One region of the Pseudoduganella sp. R-31 genome, then DNA from elsewhere that is predicted to be linked to it. Evidence: riboswitches for the same ligand, from Rfam matches in the RefSeq annotation. Region 1 holds a riboswitch; the other holds the start of a gene.

The links. Region 1 has a riboswitch for glycine ahead of ACN9MY_RS11270 (hypothetical protein). Riboswitches for the same ligand answer to the same signal wherever they lie in the genome.
Region 2: linked by a shared signal. The riboswitch ahead of gcvT (glycine cleavage system aminomethyltransferase GcvT) and the one ahead of ACN9MY_RS11270 (hypothetical protein) in region 1 are both predicted to bind glycine.

The regions. Positions count from the first base shown of each region.
Region 1 covers NZ_CP183986.1:2,462,366-2,471,799, forward strand. The annotation lists rRNA gene ACN9MY_RS11235 (23S ribosomal RNA) at 1-2,131, shown strand, start outside; rRNA gene rrf (5S ribosomal RNA) at 2,217-2,329, shown strand; gene ACN9MY_RS11245 (LytR/AlgR family response regulator transcription factor) at 2,398-3,171, opposite strand; gene ACN9MY_RS11250 (formylglycine-generating enzyme family protein) at 3,284-4,288, shown strand; gene ACN9MY_RS11255 (sensor histidine kinase) at 4,308-5,507, shown strand; gene ACN9MY_RS11260 (tetratricopeptide repeat protein) at 5,619-6,752, shown strand; gene ACN9MY_RS11265 (C39 family peptidase) at 6,794-7,375, opposite strand; gene ACN9MY_RS11270 (hypothetical protein) at 7,388-8,032, opposite strand; glycine riboswitch at 8,188-8,282, opposite strand; gene ACN9MY_RS11275 (ABC transporter substrate-binding protein) at 8,452-9,434, shown strand, end outside.
Region 2 covers NZ_CP183986.1:4,098,039-4,107,472, forward strand. The annotation lists gene smc (chromosome segregation protein SMC) at 1-938, opposite strand, end outside; gene ACN9MY_RS18510 (low molecular weight protein-tyrosine-phosphatase) at 1,018-1,488, shown strand; gene ACN9MY_RS18515 (DUF1631 family protein) at 1,485-4,223, opposite strand; gene ACN9MY_RS18520 (ATP-dependent Clp protease proteolytic subunit) at 4,746-5,306, opposite strand; gene ACN9MY_RS18525 (hypothetical protein) at 5,495-5,695, opposite strand; glycine riboswitch at 5,775-5,860, shown strand; glycine riboswitch at 5,866-5,970, shown strand; gene gcvT (glycine cleavage system aminomethyltransferase GcvT) at 6,020-7,138, shown strand; gene gcvH (glycine cleavage system protein GcvH) at 7,184-7,564, shown strand; gene gcvP (aminomethyl-transferring glycine dehydrogenase) at 7,630-9,434, shown strand, end outside.

The DNA.
Region 1 (9,434 bases):
AAAAATTAGGGGATGAGCTGTGGATAGGGGTGAAAGGCTAAACAAACTTGGAAATAGCTGGTTCTCTCCGAAAACTATTTAGGTAGTGCCTCAAGTATCACCGACGGGGGTAGAGCACTGTTATGGCTAGGGGGTCATCGCGACTTACCAAACCATTGCAAACTCCGAATACCGTTGAGTGCGAGCTTGGGAGACAGACATCGGGTGCTAACGTCCGGTGTCAAGAGGGAAACAACCCAGACCGCCAGCTAAGGTCCCAAAGATTGGCTAAGTGGAAAACGAAGTGGGAAGGCTAAAACAGTCAGGATGTTGGCTTAGAAGCAGCCATCATTTAAAGAAAGCGTAATAGCTCACTGATCGAGTCGTCCTGCGCGGAAGATGTAACGGGGCTAAGCCAGTCACCGAAGCTGCGGATATCCGCAAGGATATGGTAGGAGAGCGTTCTGTAAGCCTGCGAAGGTGTCTTGTAAAGGATGCTGGAGGTATCAGAAGTGCGAATGCTGACATGAGTAGCGATAATGCGGGTGAAAAGCCCGCACGCCGTAAGCCCAAGGTTTCCTGTTCAACGTTCATCGGAGCAGGGTGAGTCGGCCCCTAAGGCGAGGCAGAGATGCGTAGCTGATGGGAAGCAGGTTAATATTCCTGCACCGTCGTATGATGCGATGGGGGGACGGATCGCGGAAGGTTGTCTGCCTGTTGGAATAGGCAGTTCCTGGTTCATAGAAGGCGCTTAGGCAAATCCGGGCGCGTAATTCAAGGGACTGGGACGAGCGAACTTGTTCGCGAAGCAATCGGAAGTGGTTCCAAGAAAAGCCTCTAAGCTTCAGTCATACGAGACCGTACCGCAAACCGACACAGGTGGGCGAGATGAGTATTCTAAGGCGCTTGAGAGAACTCGGGAGAAGGAACTCGGCAAATTGGTACCGTAACTTCGGGATAAGGTACGCCTCGGTAGCTTGACCACTTTACTGTGGAAGGGCGAAAAGGTTGCAATAAACTGGTGGCTGCGACTGTTTAATAAAAACACAGCACTCTGCAAACACGAAAGTGGACGTATAGGGTGTGACGCCTGCCCGGTGCTGGAAGATTAAATGATGGGGTGCAAGCTCTTGATTGAAGTCCCAGTAAACGGCGGCCGTAACTATAACGGTCCTAAGGTAGCGAAATTCCTTGTCGGGTAAGTTCCGACCTGCACGAATGGCGTAACGATGGCCACACTGTCTCCTCCCGAGACTCAGCGAAGTTGAAGTGTTTGTGATGATGCAATCTACCCGCGGCTAGACGGAAAGACCCCATGAACCTTTACTGTAGCTTTGCATTGGACTTTGAACCAATCTGTGTAGGATAGGTGGGAGGCTTTGAAGTAGGGACGCCAGTTCCTATGGAGCCATCCTTGAAATACCACCCTGGTTTGTTTGAGGTTCTAACCTTGGTCCGTGATCCGGATCGGGGACAGTGCATGGTAGGCAGTTTGACTGGGGCGGTCTCCTCCCAAACGGTAACGGAGGAGTTCGAAGGTACGCTAGGTACGGTCGGACATCGTGCTAATAGTGCAATGGCATAAGCGTGCTTAACTGCGAGACCGACAAGTCGAGCAGGTACGAAAGTAGGACATAGTGATCCGGTGGTTCTGTATGGAAGGGCCATCGCTCAACGGATAAAAGGTACTCTGGGGATAACAGGCTGATTCCTCCCAAGAGTTCATATCGACGGGGGAGTTTGGCACCTCGATGTCGGCTCATCACATCCTGGGGCTGTAGCCGGTCCCAAGGGTATGGCTGTTCGCCATTTAAAGTGGTACGTGAGCTGGGTTTAAAACGTCGTGAGACAGTTTGGTCCCTATCTGCCGTGGGCGTTGGAAATTTGAAGGGGGCTGCTCCTAGTACGAGAGGACCGGAGTGGACGAACCTCTGGTGTACCGGTTGTCACGCCAGTGGCATTGCCGGGTAGCTAAGTTCGGAAGAGATAACCGCTGAAAGCATCTAAGCGGGAAACTTGCCTTAAGATGAGATTTCCCGGAGCCTTGAGCTCCTTGAAGGGTCGTTCGAGACCAGGACGTTGATAGGTCAGGTGTGGAAGTGCAGTAATGCATTAAGCTAACTGATACTAATTGCCCGTACGGCTTGTCCCTATAACCTTGACGGTTATGTAGCACTTACCGTGTTTGAGAAACACTACCCCAACCTTACTTCTTCCACGATTGTTGACAAGTCATGCCTGATGACCATAGCAAGTCGGTCCCACCCCTTCCCATCCCGAACAGGACCGTGAAACGACTCTGCGCCGATGATAGTGCTGCAACCAGTGTGAAAGTAGGTTATCGTCAGGCTCTTATTAGAAGAGGCCCGCTAAGCATAAGCTAGCGGGCCTTTTTGCTTTTCCGAGCAGGAGAATCAGCTACATCGCCTTGAACAAGTGTACGAACGCACGGCTGACCGGCAGTTCCTTCGCTTGCCCTTTCATGCGTACGAACAGGCGGCTGGCCTCGTCGCGCCGGGTGCCTTCCACGAAAGCCAGGTTAATCAGGGTGGAGCGGTGGACTTGCCAGAACTGGTTCGGATCGAGCTGTGATGCGAGGTCGGTGATGGTGGTACGGATCAGGTGCTCGCCGGCGGCGGTGGTGACCACCGTGTACTTGTCGTCGGCATGGAAGAACATGATGTCGTCGACCGCCACCTGCGATGTCAGTTCGCCGCGCGCCGCGCGGATGTAGCGCAGGCGCGGTTGCTGGGGCGGCGCCATCAGGCGTGCCAGAGCATCGGCCAGGCGCGCGTCGGGTTGCACGGAGGCGCGCGCCGCCTTGATCCGCTCCAGCGTACGTGCCAGCCTTTCGTTCTTGAGCGGCTTGAGAACATAGTCCAGTGCCGCGTGATCAAACGCCTCGACCGCGTATTCATCATAAGCGGTCACGAACACCACGCGCGTTGGTCCTTCGATTCCCTGAGCCACCTCGAGCCCGTTCATGCCCGGCATCTGTATATCCAGGAACGCCAGGTCGGGCGCGAGCGCAGCGATACGTTCGGCAGCTTCAATGCCATTGCGCGCGACATGCACGATCTCGAGCTCGGGCCATAGCAATGCCAACTGGCTGCACAAGTACTGCGCCAGGTGCGCCTCGTCATCGGCGATCAAGGCGCGCCATGGCGATTGCGTATCCAGTTTAGAAGTCATGGCGGCATTGTAGCCACTCGTCGGCTCGATTGTCGATTCGTCGCTTAGCGCGTGGCGTCGCGTGCGGGTTCTGGAATCCTTCTTTCATCTCAACCAACGAAGAAGGAATGCAATGCCAAAAAATATCGTCCTGATGTCCGCCTTGCTTTGGGCAGTGCCCGCTTTCGCGACCGACAAGGTCATGCCGATCGAACCGCCGATGGTCACCATCAAGGCCGGCGAGTTCATGATGGGAAGCGATCGCAAGGCCAACTCGCAGCCGGTGCATGCGGTGGCCATCAAGTCGTTCAGGTTGGGGAAGTATGAAGTCACTGCCGCTGAATTCCAGCGTTTTGTTGAGGCCACCAATTACCGCACCCCGCGCATGTGCACACAAATGGCGTCGAGGAGTTGGTTTCTCAGCATTCCGGGAGAATATCCTGTGGCCACCACGCTGCAGTCGATGAGCAAGTTCGAACCGGCAACCTGCATTGGCTGGAACGGCGCCGACGCCTATGTCAAATGGCTGGCCAAGGAAACCGGCAAGAAGTATCGCTTGCCGACCGAGGCTGAATGGGAATACGCGCATCGCGCTGGCAGCACCCAGCGCTACTTCTTTGGCAACGACGAAGCCCAGGCGTGCCGCTATGGCAATCTAGGCGACCGCTCGGCCGAGGCTGCGATCCGGCGCGACTTCGGGCTGGAGTCAATGAACCACGTCGGCGTCATTCCGTGCGACGACAAAGCCGAGTACGCCAGTATCGTCGGCATGTACGAACCGAATGCCTTCGGGCTGTACGATACGCTTGGAAATGTCGCCGAATTCCTGCAAGACTGCGAACACGATGATTATAACGGTGCGCCGAAGGATGGCAGTGCCTGGGTGAACGGAGCCTGCAAGGCGCGCGGACTGCGCGGCGGCACTTGGCACTGGCGCGGTTTCCACGCCTCGATGCGCGGCTTCACGGCGCCTGATTTCATCGGTGGCTTAGAGGGCTTCCGCATCGCCGAAGACTTGGGAGGGGGGCAGGCTTCTAGCGATAAGCCAAGCGCATTCGAAGTGGAGCTGGCGCAGGCACAGCGCATCGAGCGCGAACGGCGCAGCGCTCTTGCGGAAATCAAGCCGCCCAGGAACTGAGCCGTTACACTGTCGCCCCATGACGATCATACAAACCCTGAAATATACGCTGCGCACCTTCCTGGTCCTGAAGAAGGAGCGCGTCGATCCGTGGTGGGCGCGGTTGCTGGTGGGGAGCGTCCTGGGGCTCAGCGTTGCAATGGCATTGATGGGGCTGTCGGTCTTCTTGATGGGCAGCGATGCCCAGGGCTGGATGGCCTCGTCGTTACGCACCAATCTGCTGCTCGGACTGTGTGCGGCATGCACAATGATGTTCATGCTGCGCGGCTTCGAACTGTTGCTGCCAGGCGCGAAGCTCGACGCGCTGTCGGCCCGGCCGGACTGGCGCGCGGCAGCAGTCGTGAGTGTGCTGTTGATCGCAGGCATGGCAGTGGGCGTGCGCCTGGGCTACGTGCTATTGGGGTATCCATACAGTCTCAACCTTTGGAACAAGTTGTCTGGTGTCCCCTTGGTCCAGCTCAAGTTCTTGATCTTTGCGCTTTTCATTGTGGCAGCGAACTGGATCTGGTGGCTGCTGCGGGCGAAGGAGAATGCGTTGGCGCAGCAGGCGGCCGAATCGCAATTGCGCATGTTGCAGGCGCAGATCGAGCCGCACTTCCTGTTCAATACCCTGGCCAATGTACAAAGCCTGATTGCCATCGATGCGCCGCGCGCGCAGTTGATGCTTGAATCGTTTACCGACTATCTGCGCGCCAGCCTCGGCCAGATGCGGGCGAGCGACAGCACGCTGGACGTCGAGCTGGAGACTGCACACAATTATCTGCAATTGATGCAGATCCGGATGGGAGACCGGTTGCGCTTCTCGATCGACGTGAGCGAACAAGCGCGCAAGGCGGTGCTGCCGCCGCTGCTGCTGCAGCCGCTGGTGGAGAACGCCGTGCACCACGGGCTCGAGCCGAAGCTGGAGGGTGGCACGGTGCGCCTGTTTGCCGACGTCAAGGACGGGCAACTGAATATTCGAATCGACGACGATGGGCTTGGATTACATCATTCGCGGCGTCCGGCGCGACTGGGCAGCGGTGTTGCCCTGGCGAATATCCGGGCGCGTTTGCACACCCGCTACGGCGCACAAGCCTCGCTGGAGTTGGCCGCGCTGGAAGAGGGAACACGGTCATCGCTTACCTTGCCTTACTCCGGCAGCCAGGCGTTTAAACAAGATAGCGCTGAAACCGCTGTGAAAGCGGGCTATCGTCAGGCTCTTATTGGAAAATCCCGCTAGCCATGTGCCAGCGGGACTTTGTTGTGGAAAAGCATCAAAGTTTTCATTTATATTATGTTGCTTAATGGAAAATTCATATAATTTTCATTTTCCACCTAGCAGAAACATAATATGGCGTTGAAGTTCCGGTACGTAGCACTCCTGGCTTGTCTGCACTTCCCCGTGCATTTTGCACATGCGCAGGCATTTTCCCGCACCCCTAATGAAGAGTACGCAAAAGGCAATTACGCGCGCGCTTTCCGAGGGTTTTTTGAGCAAGCCACACGCAGCAATGACCCGAACGTACAGTTCAACTTGGGCATGATGTACGAGCGCGGACAGGGTACCGACCAGAACGATGTCGAGGCTGTGAAGTGGTACTCGCGCGCTGTCGACCAGGGCAGCGTACCTGCGATGCGCCAACTGGCTGGCCTGATGGCCGCTGGCCGCAGCATCAAGCAGGACGGCGCCGGTGCACTGGCCTTGCTGCGCAAGGCGATCGAACAGAATGATGTTGCAGCGATCGAGCAGGTGGCAGGCATGTATTTCGAAGGCCGGGGAGTCCCAGCCGACCAGGCGCAGGCAAAGCAGTGGTACCAGAAGGCAGCCGCCGCCGGCAGCAAGAGTGCACAGGAGGCGCTGGACCTGATCGCAGCAATGGAGCGCCAGGCGGCCGGTCCTCTTGCGCCAATCCGCAAGCGCGCCGTGACCGGAGATGCCAACGCCCAGTACGACCTTGCAGTGGCCTATCACACCGGTAATACGGTGCCAAAGGACCCTGCCCAGGCGCTGGAGTGGTACCTGAAAGCTGCCGCGCAGGGACATGCGATGGCGCAGTTCTACGCGGGGCTGCTGTATTCCAATGGCGACGGCGTTGCGCAGGACCTGGCGCAGGCCCGCGCATGGTTCAGCAAAGCTGCTGCACAGGACAACAAGGATGCCGCCACCAACCTCGCCGTCATGCTCGACCTGGGCAAGGGCGGCCCGGTCGACCTGGCGCAAGCCGCGGTGGTCTACCAGCAGGCGGCAAAGCTGGGAAGCGCGCAAGCGCAAGTCAGGCTGGCTGGCATGTACTGGATGGGGCAAGGCGTGAAAAAGGACTACATCCAGGCCGCAACCTATTATCGCCAGGCAGCGGAGCAGGGGGAAATTACTGCTATCCGCAAGCTGGTCTACCTGCTCGAGAATGGCGTCGGCACAGCCCGTAACGTCGACGAGTCGAAGAAGTGGGCCGCCAAGCTGGAACAACTGGGCGGCAGCAACTGACATGAAAAGCCCGCCAGGCGTTTGCTGGCGGGCTTTTTAGTTTAAGGGCTGACGTTCATGCGTTGCGTGTGCGTCCAATTGTGGTCATAGGCGCTGACTGCCGATGCAAAGGTGCGGTAGGTCTGTCCTTCGCCTGGCCACGGGTTCATGATGTAGATGTAGTTGGTTCCGTTGTAGGTTTCGTAACCGCGTCCCACCATGATATGCCCCCCGCCATTGGTCCAGCCGTAGCGGATCACGAAGGGGCGGTTGCCATTGATCTCATTCACCACCGAATTCCACGACAGGTAGTTGTTGATCGCCGTGTTTGGCACGCCCCAGTTGTACAGGATGTTCTGCACGCTGCCGGACGTGCCGTACATATTGTTCGGCCGGTTGGCGTAGCTGTTCCAGTTGAAGGTGCTGTTGCCGCAGGCGTAGTTGATGCCGTAAGCCCAGTTCACGATCTGGCATTGGCTGGGTGTGCGGCTGTAGTAGTTCAGGACCGCTTTGCTGGAGCCTGCCCAGCACCACTGGCTGTGTTCCTGCGTCACCAGCGGGACGTTCAAGGTACGCCATTGCGCGAAGGCTGAGGGCAGGGCAAGCACCAGCGCTGCACCGGCCACGATTTTTGCGATTTTCATAGTCGGTCCTCCTTAGCGAAATGCTTCAATGTTGGCTTTGACGGCGGCGCGCAATGGCTCCAGCAATTCCGTGCCGTCGACCAGCTGGTTGCCGTTCTTCTGAAGCAGCAGCGATTCGCGAGCCGAGTGCAGCGGCGCGAACTTGGCGTGGTCCACTTCCAGCAGGTCGGCGCGGGCCTGGTAGATGCGGATGAAGCGCAGGTTGGAACGCGCGCTGTTGCCGTGAACCGCCATCGCAGCATCCACGTCTTTTGCGAGGATGGAGGCGCCATAGGCGACGGTTTCATAACGGCCGTTCACACGCTGGACAGTCGCCAGTCCGATGGGCTTCCCGTGCAGGGAAATGACGAAGCGCCATTCGCCGGTAGGCTTGGCTAGGGATGCCAGGTCGCCGCGCGCCAGCAGGTCTTTCGGGTCGACGGTGTAGACCTCGAAACCGTGGCCGACCGTGGCTTGCTTCAAGTCGCCCACGTCCGTGATATCGAGCGGGAAGTCGACCGGTGCGCTGCCGGGGCGAATCGCCTGCTGGTGCTCGGCGAATTGTACGAGTCCGCGTTTGGCGGCCTGCAATGCCGCGCCGTTGTCTGCTTTTGCCAGGAACGGGGCGGCCAACATCGCTGCGCAGGCAATGCGCAGCCAGAGTCGATGCGTATGCATGTGACTACTCCTCTGAAGGTTGATCAGATGTTCTTGAGGTGCGAGGTGATTGCCCCCTCTGTGCTGGACCTGAGAGTTTCACAGGCGTTGGCGGCCTGCTTGCTCCTTCGGTGCGCCGGCGCTTACCCTTGCCGGCGGCTCTTCAGAGTTGTGAAAACACGCGACCGGTCCTTTGGCCTGAGAGATTCCGGGGGCGGCTTGCTCCTTCGGCGTTGTCCATGGGTGGGACAAACTCTCCCGATCGCGCGACCGGAATGCTCCGGCAGCGAAATCAGGATATCCCAGGGATTTATTCGATTTCAATCGTTTTCCGATACACGTTGCGTTTTCGCCAAGAAGGACTTTCCTGTTATTCTATTGACACTCGCCTGGGAAATTGGTAACGTTTCCAAAAATAAGCGGCACACAGAGGAGACGGGATGTTTAAGCAGTTATTTGCTTGTGCAATGGCGTTCGGCGCCACCTCCGCGCAGGCTGCCGGGCCAAGCGCAGAAGTGATCCATTGGTGGACGTCAGGCGGTGAATCCGCTGCCGTCAAGCAGCTCGCAAGTGCCTATCGTGCCGCCGGCGGCACATGGATCGATACGGCGATTGCCGGTGGCGAGCAGGCTCGCGCGGTGACCCTCAATCGCATGGTTGGCGGCAAGGCGCCTGCTGCAGCGCAGTTCAATATTTCCAAGCAGTTCCTCGATATAGTGGACCAGGACATGCTGGTGCAACTGGATGATGTCGCACGCCAGGAGCGCTGGGAATCCACGCTGCCGGAACCGATCGTCAACACCATCCGCATCGATGGCCATTACTACGCGATGCCGATGAACATCCACATGCAGACCTGGATCTGGTATTCCAGGGCCGCCTTCAAAAAGGCCGGCATCGCAAAAGAACCTGCAACCGTCGACGAACTTTTTGCCGCGCTGGATAGACTCAAGGCCGCGGGCCTGGTGCCGCTGGCGCATGGCGGGCAGGCGTGGCAGGAGCACATTCTGTTCGCATCGCTGCTGGCAAACATGGGAGGGCGCCAGCTCTACCTGCAAGTGATGCGCGATCGCGACCAGCGTGCGATCAATTCCGAACCGGTGCGCAAAGTGCTGCTGGCCTTCAAGCGCCTGCAATCCTATGTCGATCCCGCGTCACCGGGCCGCAACTGGAATGACGCGACCGCAATGCTGGTTAGCGGCAAGGCGGGCATGCAGATCATGGGGGATTGGGCCAAGGGCGAATTCAGCAATGCAAAAATGGCGCCCGGCGTCGATTACGGCTGCATCGCGGGCCTTGGCGCGAATTCGCCGTACCTGATCCAGGGCGACGCTTTCGTCTTTCCTCGTTCGGAGCAGGCGGTAGTGCAGCAGGCACAGAAGCTGATGACCAAAGTGCTGCTGGCGCCTGCGACACAGGTGAG
Region 2 (9,434 bases), 1.6 Mb from region 1:
GACTCGATCACGAACTTGATCTGCGCCTCAAGGCTGCCGATTTCTGCATTGGTCTGGTACAGGTGGCCCTGCGCCTGGTGCAGGCGGTCGCCGACAGCGAAGTGCGCCTGGCGCATCTGCTCCAGCGTCAATTCCACGTTGCGCAGCTTCGCGGTCTGTTCTTCCAGGTCGTTTTGCGCCTGCTCCATTTCGCGGAAATACTTCGCCTGCTCGGCCTGCGCCTCGTTCTTGCGCAGCAGCCAAAGCAGCTTCTGTTTTTCCTCCTGGTCGGATTGCAGCTGGTGGAACTTGGTCGCCACCGCAGCCTGGCCTTCCAGCTTTTCCAGGTTGTTAGTCAGCTCGCGCAGGATATCTTCCACGCGCAGCAGGTTTTCCCGCGTATCGTGCAGGCGGTTTTCTGTTTCGCGGCGGCGTTCCTTGTACTTCGAGACCCCGGCCGCCTCTTCCAGGAACACGCGCAGTTCTTCCGGGCGCGACTCGATGATGCGCGAGATCATGCCCTGGCCGATGATCGCGTAGGCGCGCGGCCCCAGGCCGGTGCCGAGGAAGATATCGGTAATATCGCGCCGGCGCACCGGCTGGCCGTTGATGTAATAGGTGGACGTGCCATCGCGCGTCAGCGTGCGCTTGACCGCGATTTCGGCGTACTGCCCCCATTGGCCCGACGCCTTGCCCTCGTTGTTGTCGAACACCAGCTCGACGGAAGCGCGGCCGGCCGGCTTGCGATGGGTGGAACCGTTGAAAATCACGTCCTGCATCGATTCGCCGCGCAGCTCGGAAGCCTTCGACTCACCCAAGACCCAGCGCACCGCGTCGATAATATTGGACTTGCCGCAACCGTTAGGACCAACCACGCCGACCAACTGCCCGGGTACCTGGAAATTGGTGGGATCGACGAACGACTTAAATCCCGACAATTTAATGGAAGATAGACGCACGTTTTATCTGTACTTCGCCCGCTGGGACGTGTTAAAAAAGTGGCTAATCATACCATTTTCCCTGTATAGCAAGAACAAAATGAAGACCAGAACCGCCATCCTGTTTGTATGCATGGGTAACATTTGTCGCTCCCCGACCGCAGAGGGTGTATTCCGGACCCGCGCCCAGGCTGCCGGGCTCGATTTGCACATCGATTCAGCAGGCACCCACGCATACCATATTGGCAACCCGCCAGACCCGCGCTCGACCCGGCATGCCGCTGCCCGCGGCTATGACCTGAGCGCACAACGCGCCCGCAAGGTGGCCGCGGAGGACTTCGAGCGCTTCGATTACGTGCTGGCCATGGACCACGACAACCTGGAGATGCTGCAGCGCGCCTGCCCTGCACAATATCGCCACAAGGTCAGGCTGTTCATGGAGTTCGCCTCACGCTCCGGCTCGGACGTGGTGCCCGATCCCTATTACGGCGGCGCGAATGGCTTCGATACGGTGCTGGATTACATCGAGGACGCATCGGACGGCCTGCTGGCCGCCCTGCGCAAAACCTAGGCAGAAGTGCCGTTGGCCGGCAAATCGTGGTGATCGTCGTTGACGGCGGCGACACCGCCCATTGCCACCGACAGCGCTGCAGCCACCACGCCTTCGGTACGGATCAGGCGCACAGTGCCCTTGCGGAACTGCTCCGCCATCGCCTCGCCCGTGATCGAGAACGCCTCCTGGCGGCCCGTGGTGGAGAAGATGTAAAGCGTCTTGAGTGGACTGATCCAGGCCAGCTTGACCTTGCGCTGGCTACCATCTTCCTGGTCGAATTCAAGCCACATGCCGCGCGTCAGGCTATCCACCTCGATCGCCGCATCGTCGTCCGGAGGCGGCGCCTCTTCCGCTTTTACTTCGGCTACAGCCTGAAGCTGCATGCGGCGCTCGGCATCCTTCTTCGCCACTTCCATTGCAAGTTCAACCTGGCGCTCGGGCGACATTTCAATCGGCGCACGAACGATCGAGGCATGGCACTCAGCCAGTTCGGCGAAGAATTGCAGGCGATCCGCATCCTGCCACTTGATCACGTCCAGCCATTTGTTCAGGGTGGACAGCAAGGTAGGCAGCTTGGCAATCAGGGTCTTGCGCTCGTCCTGGGTGATCTTCGGACGCACGCTCCAGATCAGGTCATCCATGGTCTGGGTTGCGTTGTTGACCGCGCCCGGCTTTTCGCCTTCGACGCTATAGGCAATGGTCAACACGGACACCCACTTGTTCTCCAGGAAGGCCTCGACGATCGCCACCACTTCGCCAGTGCCGATGCGCAGTGCCACGGCATCCTTGGCCGACTTGGCGGCCACCGACATCTTTTCCTGCTTCAGCGCCTTGGCGATCGGCTCCGCCATGGCGGCTGCAGCTGCCGCCTCCTCAGCCTTGATGGAGGCTTCCAGTTCATTGACCGCCTCGGTGAAGACGGTCATTTCCTCCTCGTGGTCCTCGCTGACCTTCTCCACGCTGCGCTGCATGGCCTTGTAGAGAGGATCGTCCGGGTCCTTGCGATTCTCCCAGCCCATGCGCGACAGCAGGTCGATCATGCGGCGTGCAGGATGCGCTTCCTGGAAGAAGAAATTCTTGTCGACCAGCGCGGCCTTCAGCACCGGGATCTGCAGGAAGCGGATCAGGTTGCGGATCTCGGGCGAAATGCTTTCGTCGCGGAACACCGTCTCGAACACTGCCGACAGCAGGTCGATCGTGCCTTCGTCGGCGCGAGTCAGGCTGCCGGCAGGCGCCTGCTCTTTAATCTGCGGCAGCAAGAACACATTGCTCATCGAGCCGCCACCAGTAACAAAGCCGGGGGCCGGCATCGCGCCGCCGCCGGCCTGCACGGGCCCCATAGCGAATCCTGGAGCCAGGCCCGCCGGCATGCCCGGCGCCGGCATCGCACTGCTATCGGCGCTGGCAAACACGGCGCCCTGCGGCACGCCGCGCTGCAACTGCGCCAGGAAATTCATCAGCGGCTCTTTGGCGCTGATCAGCGATGCGCGCTGGGCCGCTTCGTTATTGGCCCCGCCGTGGAAGCCCTGGGCCGGCCCCTGAACCCAGCCTCCCGCAGGCACTGCCACGCCACCCGGCACGCCCGGCACGGCGACGCCGCCCAGCATTCCGCCCGGGACGGCCGCTCCCGCACCTGCAACTGCTGGGCCGCTCGCCAGCGGCATGCCCGGCAGGCCACCACCGGGTACAACACCGCCGGCAGGAATCATCATGCCGCCCACGGCCGGCACGCCAGGGACGCCGGCCATCATTGGCGCGGCACCAGTTGCAACGCCCGGCGCCATGCCAACGCCACCAGGCATTGCCATGCCAGGCGCCGCGCCGGCCACATAGCCTGGCGCAGGCATTGGCTGCCCCGGCGCTGCCATTGGCGCTGCTGTCCCGGCACTTGCCGGCGCGGCAGCTGCCAGCGCCTCCGCTGTATGCGCAGGCGTACCATACAGCCCCGGCGTCACGCTCAGAGTGGGCAGGGACAGGTCGAGGTCGCCTAGTTGGTCAAATCCGGTCGGCGCTGCCTTGCCGCCCGGCGCATCGCCCGCACCAGAGAAGAATTGGCGCAATTGCTCCGCCAGCGCGGCCTGCTGGTTTTTCTTGCGAGATGACGCTTGCGACGCATCGTGCGAGTCAGCGCGGCGTGACTTGTGTTTTTCGACCGAGCCCGGCCCCACGCCCTTGCGCTCGAGCGCTGAACTCAGCTCCTGCAGCATGGCGCCAAAATCGAAGAACTCTTCCGGACGCAGGAATGGCTTCATCAGCTCATTCGCCTCCTCATCCTTGATGAAATCGATCCACGCCTGCTGGAAGGCGCCGAGGAAGACTTCCGGCCGGAAGGGGTTCTGGTTAATGCGCAGGATATCGCGGTCCAACAGGAAGGCCAGGCGCACATTCAGGGTGGCGAGGCCATCGGAATACTTGGCTTCAAACGGCTTGCTGAAGCTGCCCAAGGTCACCTTGGTATCCATTTCCTCCATGGACACCAGGGACAGGGACTCAGCCACCTTGCGCACCGGCGCCTTCTGCCCTGGCGCCAGTTGCGCGATTTCCAGCCGCAGGTCGTTTTCCAGTTGCCTGGCGAAGATGCCGAGGAAGGCGTAGTGATCGGTGCGCAGCCGGTTGCCGGCGCGCAAGCGCGCTTGCAGTGTCTTGACGTCGACTGCCTCGCCCGCGTCCACCAGGCTGCCCGCCCATTGGGTGGACAACTCATTGAACTGATCACTGATGTGCTTGTTGACCAGGCTAATCAGGTTTTCCAACAAGGCATGCCGCGGCGTGACCGCTTTTTGGGGCGCCGAAGATGTGTGGTTTTCTGGAAGCATGGTCTGGCCTGACTTTGGTGGTTATTCACATTGTCGCAGATTCTTTCCACATGGCAATAGGCAAATCAAAAGAATCTGCAAATATTTTCGGCGATGTGGTCAAACGGTTGGGTTTGCACCACAATGGTGCAAGGTCATGTCCTACACGCCGGTCAGTTGTATTCCGATTCACCTTTACTATTGCAGAAAGCATGATGAAGTTCCGATCCTTCAGAAAGGAACTGTCATGAAATCCAGGCAAAAATCCAGCAAGCAGAGTTCGAGCTCGGGCACACGCCAAAGCGCCGACCAGGGTTCACGTTCGGGAGCCCAGCCGGCCAGCCAGCAGTCCGATACGGCCGTCAGAGCAAGACGGACAAGAAGACACCTGCCAGCCGTAGCGGCAATCGCTAGATGACGGGCGCGGCATAGGGGGGCTGGGAGTTCGCTTCCAGGCCCTGTCGTTTCAGATATTGCGCTTCAGATGTTCGTTACGCGCTTGCCCTTGGGCGGCTTGAAGTCGGCCACGTCGTTGACGAGACCGACCTTGGCAGCTTCCTGGGCAGTCAGGTGCAGGTCTGAATAGGCGTGGATATTCCAATGTTCGTCGGTCAGGCGAACATATTTGCGCAAGATCGATTCGGTGCGGGCGTCGTCCGCCTGCAAGCCTTCCACAATGATGCGCAGCGCATCCGGGCGCGCTCCGTGCGGCGCACTTGCATGCGACTTGTGCACCATGAAACGCGCGGTTTCGCTGGCAAAGCGTTCGTCGCCGGACAGGAACAGGATGACGGCAATGGAAGCCACCGCTCCGCCGTTATACGTGACGATCTTGATCGGCAAGTTGCGCAGGTAATTGTGCAGGCACAAGCCGTCGCTCACGTAGCCGCCGTTGGACTGGATCAGGATGTGGGCGGTTTCGATCCCATCCTCTGTCATGTCCGCCACCGCATCGAACATGCGGTGCACCATATCGCTGTTCACGTCGCCGGACAGGGTGAACCAGGCCTCGGTATCGCGTTTTTGCTTTTCTTCGCTCATGGTCGCTCCACTCTGTAAATGGATGTCCGGTCATTCTAGCGCAGACCGCCATCCAGGCGTGCCCTCCTCAGTCATTAGCCAGCACATCCTCCAGGCATCGCGCCACCAGCAGCTTCGCAGACCAGCGCGGATCGAAGTCGAGCAATTTGATTGTTGTAAATTCAATCGACTGACGCGTTCCCCAAGCCTCACAAACGAAGGAATTCGGGCGCCAACCCTGGCCTTGCGTCACGGCTTACTTTGCCCAATTCCTGGTCATGAAACTGCGGGTTCACGGCCCAGTCGATTGCCGCCTCCAGCCAGGGGCAGAAGATGGCAAGAAATTCCCTGTAATAGCGTTCAACCGCGGCTTTCCAGGGATTGCCATAGTCGTCGTTTGGCGTTTTCATGACCATTGGACCAACGGCCCAGCGGCAAGTTCCCCGGGGCCGCAAGATTGACTTTATTGCCCTCCTGTCATATAGTCGCAAGTCTTGATCGGGAGAGACCAGCTGCCGCTGGCGCCGAAGGGGCATTACCCAGAAACTCTCAGGCAAAAGGACCGAACAAGGGCCCCATGGGCTAAAACTCTGGAGAGCGGCCCGCCATGGCGCAGGGCCCACCGAAGGGGCGTGCGGGATTACCTTCCCGTTATCTCTCAGGTACCAAGGACAGAGGGGTAGGCGTATTCATGTTTACGTTTATTAACCCCTATTCTCTGCCCTGAGGTATCAATGACGCTCAAAGCAACCCCACTCAACAATGCTCATCGTGCCCTTGGCGCCCGTATGGTCGACTTTGGCGGCTGGGACATGCCGGTCAACTACGGCTCCCAGATCGAAGAGCACCATGCCGTGCGCACCGACGTCGGCATGTTCGACGTGGCCCATATGTGCGTGGTTGACATCAAGGGCGCCAACGTACGTTCCTTCCTGCGCGGCCTGGTCGCCAACAACGTCGACAAACTTCAAGTGTCGGGCAAGGCCCTGTACTCCTGCATGCTGACCCCGGAAGGCACCGTCATCGACGACCTGATCATCTACTTCATCAACGAAGAGTGGTTCCGCCTGGTGGTCAACGCCGGCACCGCGGAAAAAGACATCGCGTGGATGAACAAGCAGAACGAAGCCGCCAAGGCCGGCCTGACCATCACCCAGCGCCGCGACGGCGCCAACGCCATGGCCCTGATCGCCGTGCAAGGCCCGAACGCCCGCGCCAAAGTGTGGGAAGTGATCCCGCAAGCCAAGGAAGCCACCGCTGAAATGAAGCCATTCAACGTGGCCCTGGTGCCAGGCACCGCCTTCGGCGAAGCCATGGTAGCCCGCACCGGCTACACCGGTGAAGACGGCTTCGAAATCGGCGTCGCCGCGGAACAAGCTGAAAACCTGTGGAATGCCCTGAATGCGGCAGGCGTGAAGCCAGCCGGCCTGGGCGCGCGCGACACCCTGCGCCTGGAAGCCGGCATGAACCTGTACGGCCAGGACATGGACGAAACCGTGAACCCGCTGGACGCCGGCCTGGCATGGACCATCGACCTGGTCTCCGAGCGCGACTTCATCGGCAAGGCAGCCCTGCAAGCGAAAGGCCAGAACGCACAATTCGTCGGCCTGATCCTGCGCGAAAAAGGCGGCGTGCTGCGCGCCCACCAGAAAGTCATCGCCTCCAACGGCGAAACTGGCGAAATCACCTCCGGCACCTTCTCCCCTACCATGCAGCAGGCGATCGCGCTGGCGCGCGTGCCGATGGGCGTGAACGTGGGCGACACCGTGCACGTGGAAATCCGCGACAAGAAGCTGGCCGCCACCGTGGTGAAGCTGCCTTTCGTCCGTAACGGTAAAATCCTGGTTGCTTGAGCCAGACCCGTAAAACCAAACAATAACCTTAGCCTTGGAGCCAACATGAGCAACATTCCAGCAGACCTGAAGTACACCGAGTCCCACGAGTGGGTACGCGCTGAAGCGGACGGCACCGTGACCGTCGGCATCACCGAATTCGCGCAAGACGCCCTGGGCGACATCGTGTTCGTCGAGCTGCCAAAAGTAGGCGCCTCCTTCACCGCCGGCGACGACGCCGCCGTGGTGGAATCGGTGAAAGCCGCCTCCGACATCTACGCGCCGGTTTCGGGCGAAGTGGTTGCCGTGAACGACGCCGTAGTCGGCGCGCCTGAATCGATCAACGCCGACGCCTACGCGAACTGGCTGTTCAAGATCAAGCCAAGCGACGCCAACGCCATCAACGGCCTGCTGGACGCCGCTGCTTACGGCAACGTAGCGCACTAATTACCGCATTACCGGGCCCGCTGCGTGCGGGCCTTTTTCACATTCTGGCCAAGAGATTTCCCACCATGACCCGCACCAGCCTGACCCAACTTGAAGCCCGCGATGCCTTCATCGCCCGCCACATCGGCCCGGAAGCCGCAGAACAGCAGCAAATGCTGGACGTGCTCGGCTACGCAACCCGCGCCGCCCTGATCGATGCCATCGTCCCGCCGGGCATCCGCAACAAGAATGACCTGCCGCTGGGCCAGTTCTTCCAGCCGCTGCCGGAGAACGAAGCACTGGCCAAGCTGAAAGGCATCGCTTCCAAGAACAAGGTGCTGAAATCCCTGATCGGCCAGGGCTACTACAACGCCCACACCCCGGGCGTGATCCTGCGTAACATCTTCGAAAACCCAGCCTGGTACACCGCTTACACCCCATACCAGCCGGAGATCTCCCAGGGCCGCCTGGAAGCGATCCTGAACTTCCAGCAGGTGCTGATCGACCTGACCGGCATGGCCATCGCCAACTCGTCCATGCTGGACGAAGGCACCGCCGCTGCCGAAGCCATGACCCTGATCCAGCGCGTCGGCAAGTCGAAGTCGAACACCTTCTACGTCGCCAACGACGTGCTGCCGCAGACCCTGGAAGTGGTGCAGACCCGCGCCGAGCCGCTGGGCATCACCGTCAAGACCTTCGACCCGTCCGAACTGGCCGGCGTGACCGATGCTTTCGGCGTGCTGCTGCAATACCCGGGCGTGAACGGCGTTGTGCACGACTACCGCGCTGCCGTTGAAACGGTCAAAGCTTCCGGTGCCATGGTGATCGTTGCCGCTGACCTGCTGGCCCTGACCATGCTGACGCCTCCAGGCGAATGGGGCGCCGACGTTGTGGTCGGCAACTCGCAGCGCTTCGGCGTACCGCTGGGCTTCGGCGGCCCGCACGCCGGCTACATGGCCACCCGCGACGAATACAAGCGCTCCATGCCAGGCCGCCTGGTTGGCGTGACCGTCGACCAGAACGGCAACAAGGCTTACCGCCTGGCCCTGCAGACCCGCGAACAGCACATCCGCCGCGAAAAAGCGACCTCTAATATCTGTACCGCACAGGTGCTGCTGGCCGTGATGGCTTCGATGTACGCCGTCTACCACGGCCCGAAAGGGCTGAAGCAGATCGCCGAGCGCACCCACCGCTACACCGGCATCCTGGCCGCCAACCTGAAGTCCCTGGGCTACTCGGTCAACGACACCTTCTTCGACACCCTGACTGTCGCCACCGACAAGGCCAACGAACTGCACGCAGCCGCTGTTGCCGCGGGCATCAACCTGCGCAAGATCGACGCCAAGCACGTTGGCGTGTCGCTCGACGAAACCTGCGACCGCGACACCCTGGCAGCGCTGTGGAACGTGTTCAGCGGCGGCAAGGCTGCGCCGGACTTCGACGCAGTTGAAGCATCGGTCGGCGCCAGCTTCCCTGAAGCGCTGGCACGTACCTCCGCTTACCTGGAGCACCCAACCTTCAACCGCTACCACAGCGAAACCGAAATGCTGCGCTACCTGCGCTCCCTGGCCGACAAGGACCTGGCGCTGGACCGCACCATGATCCCGCTGGGCTCCTGCACCATGAAGCTGAACGCCACCAGCGAAATGATCCCGGTGACCTGGCCTGAGTTCTCGTCGATCCACCCGTTCGCACCGAACGACCAGACCGTCGGCTACCGCGAAATGATCGCCCAGCTGGAAGAAATGCTGTGCGCCGTGACCGGCTACGCCGCTGTCTCGCTGCAGCCTAACGCCGGCTCGCAGGGCGAATACGCCGGTCTGCTGGTGATCAAGAAGTACCACGAATCGCGCGGCGAAGGCCACCGCAACATCTGCCTGATTCCATCGTC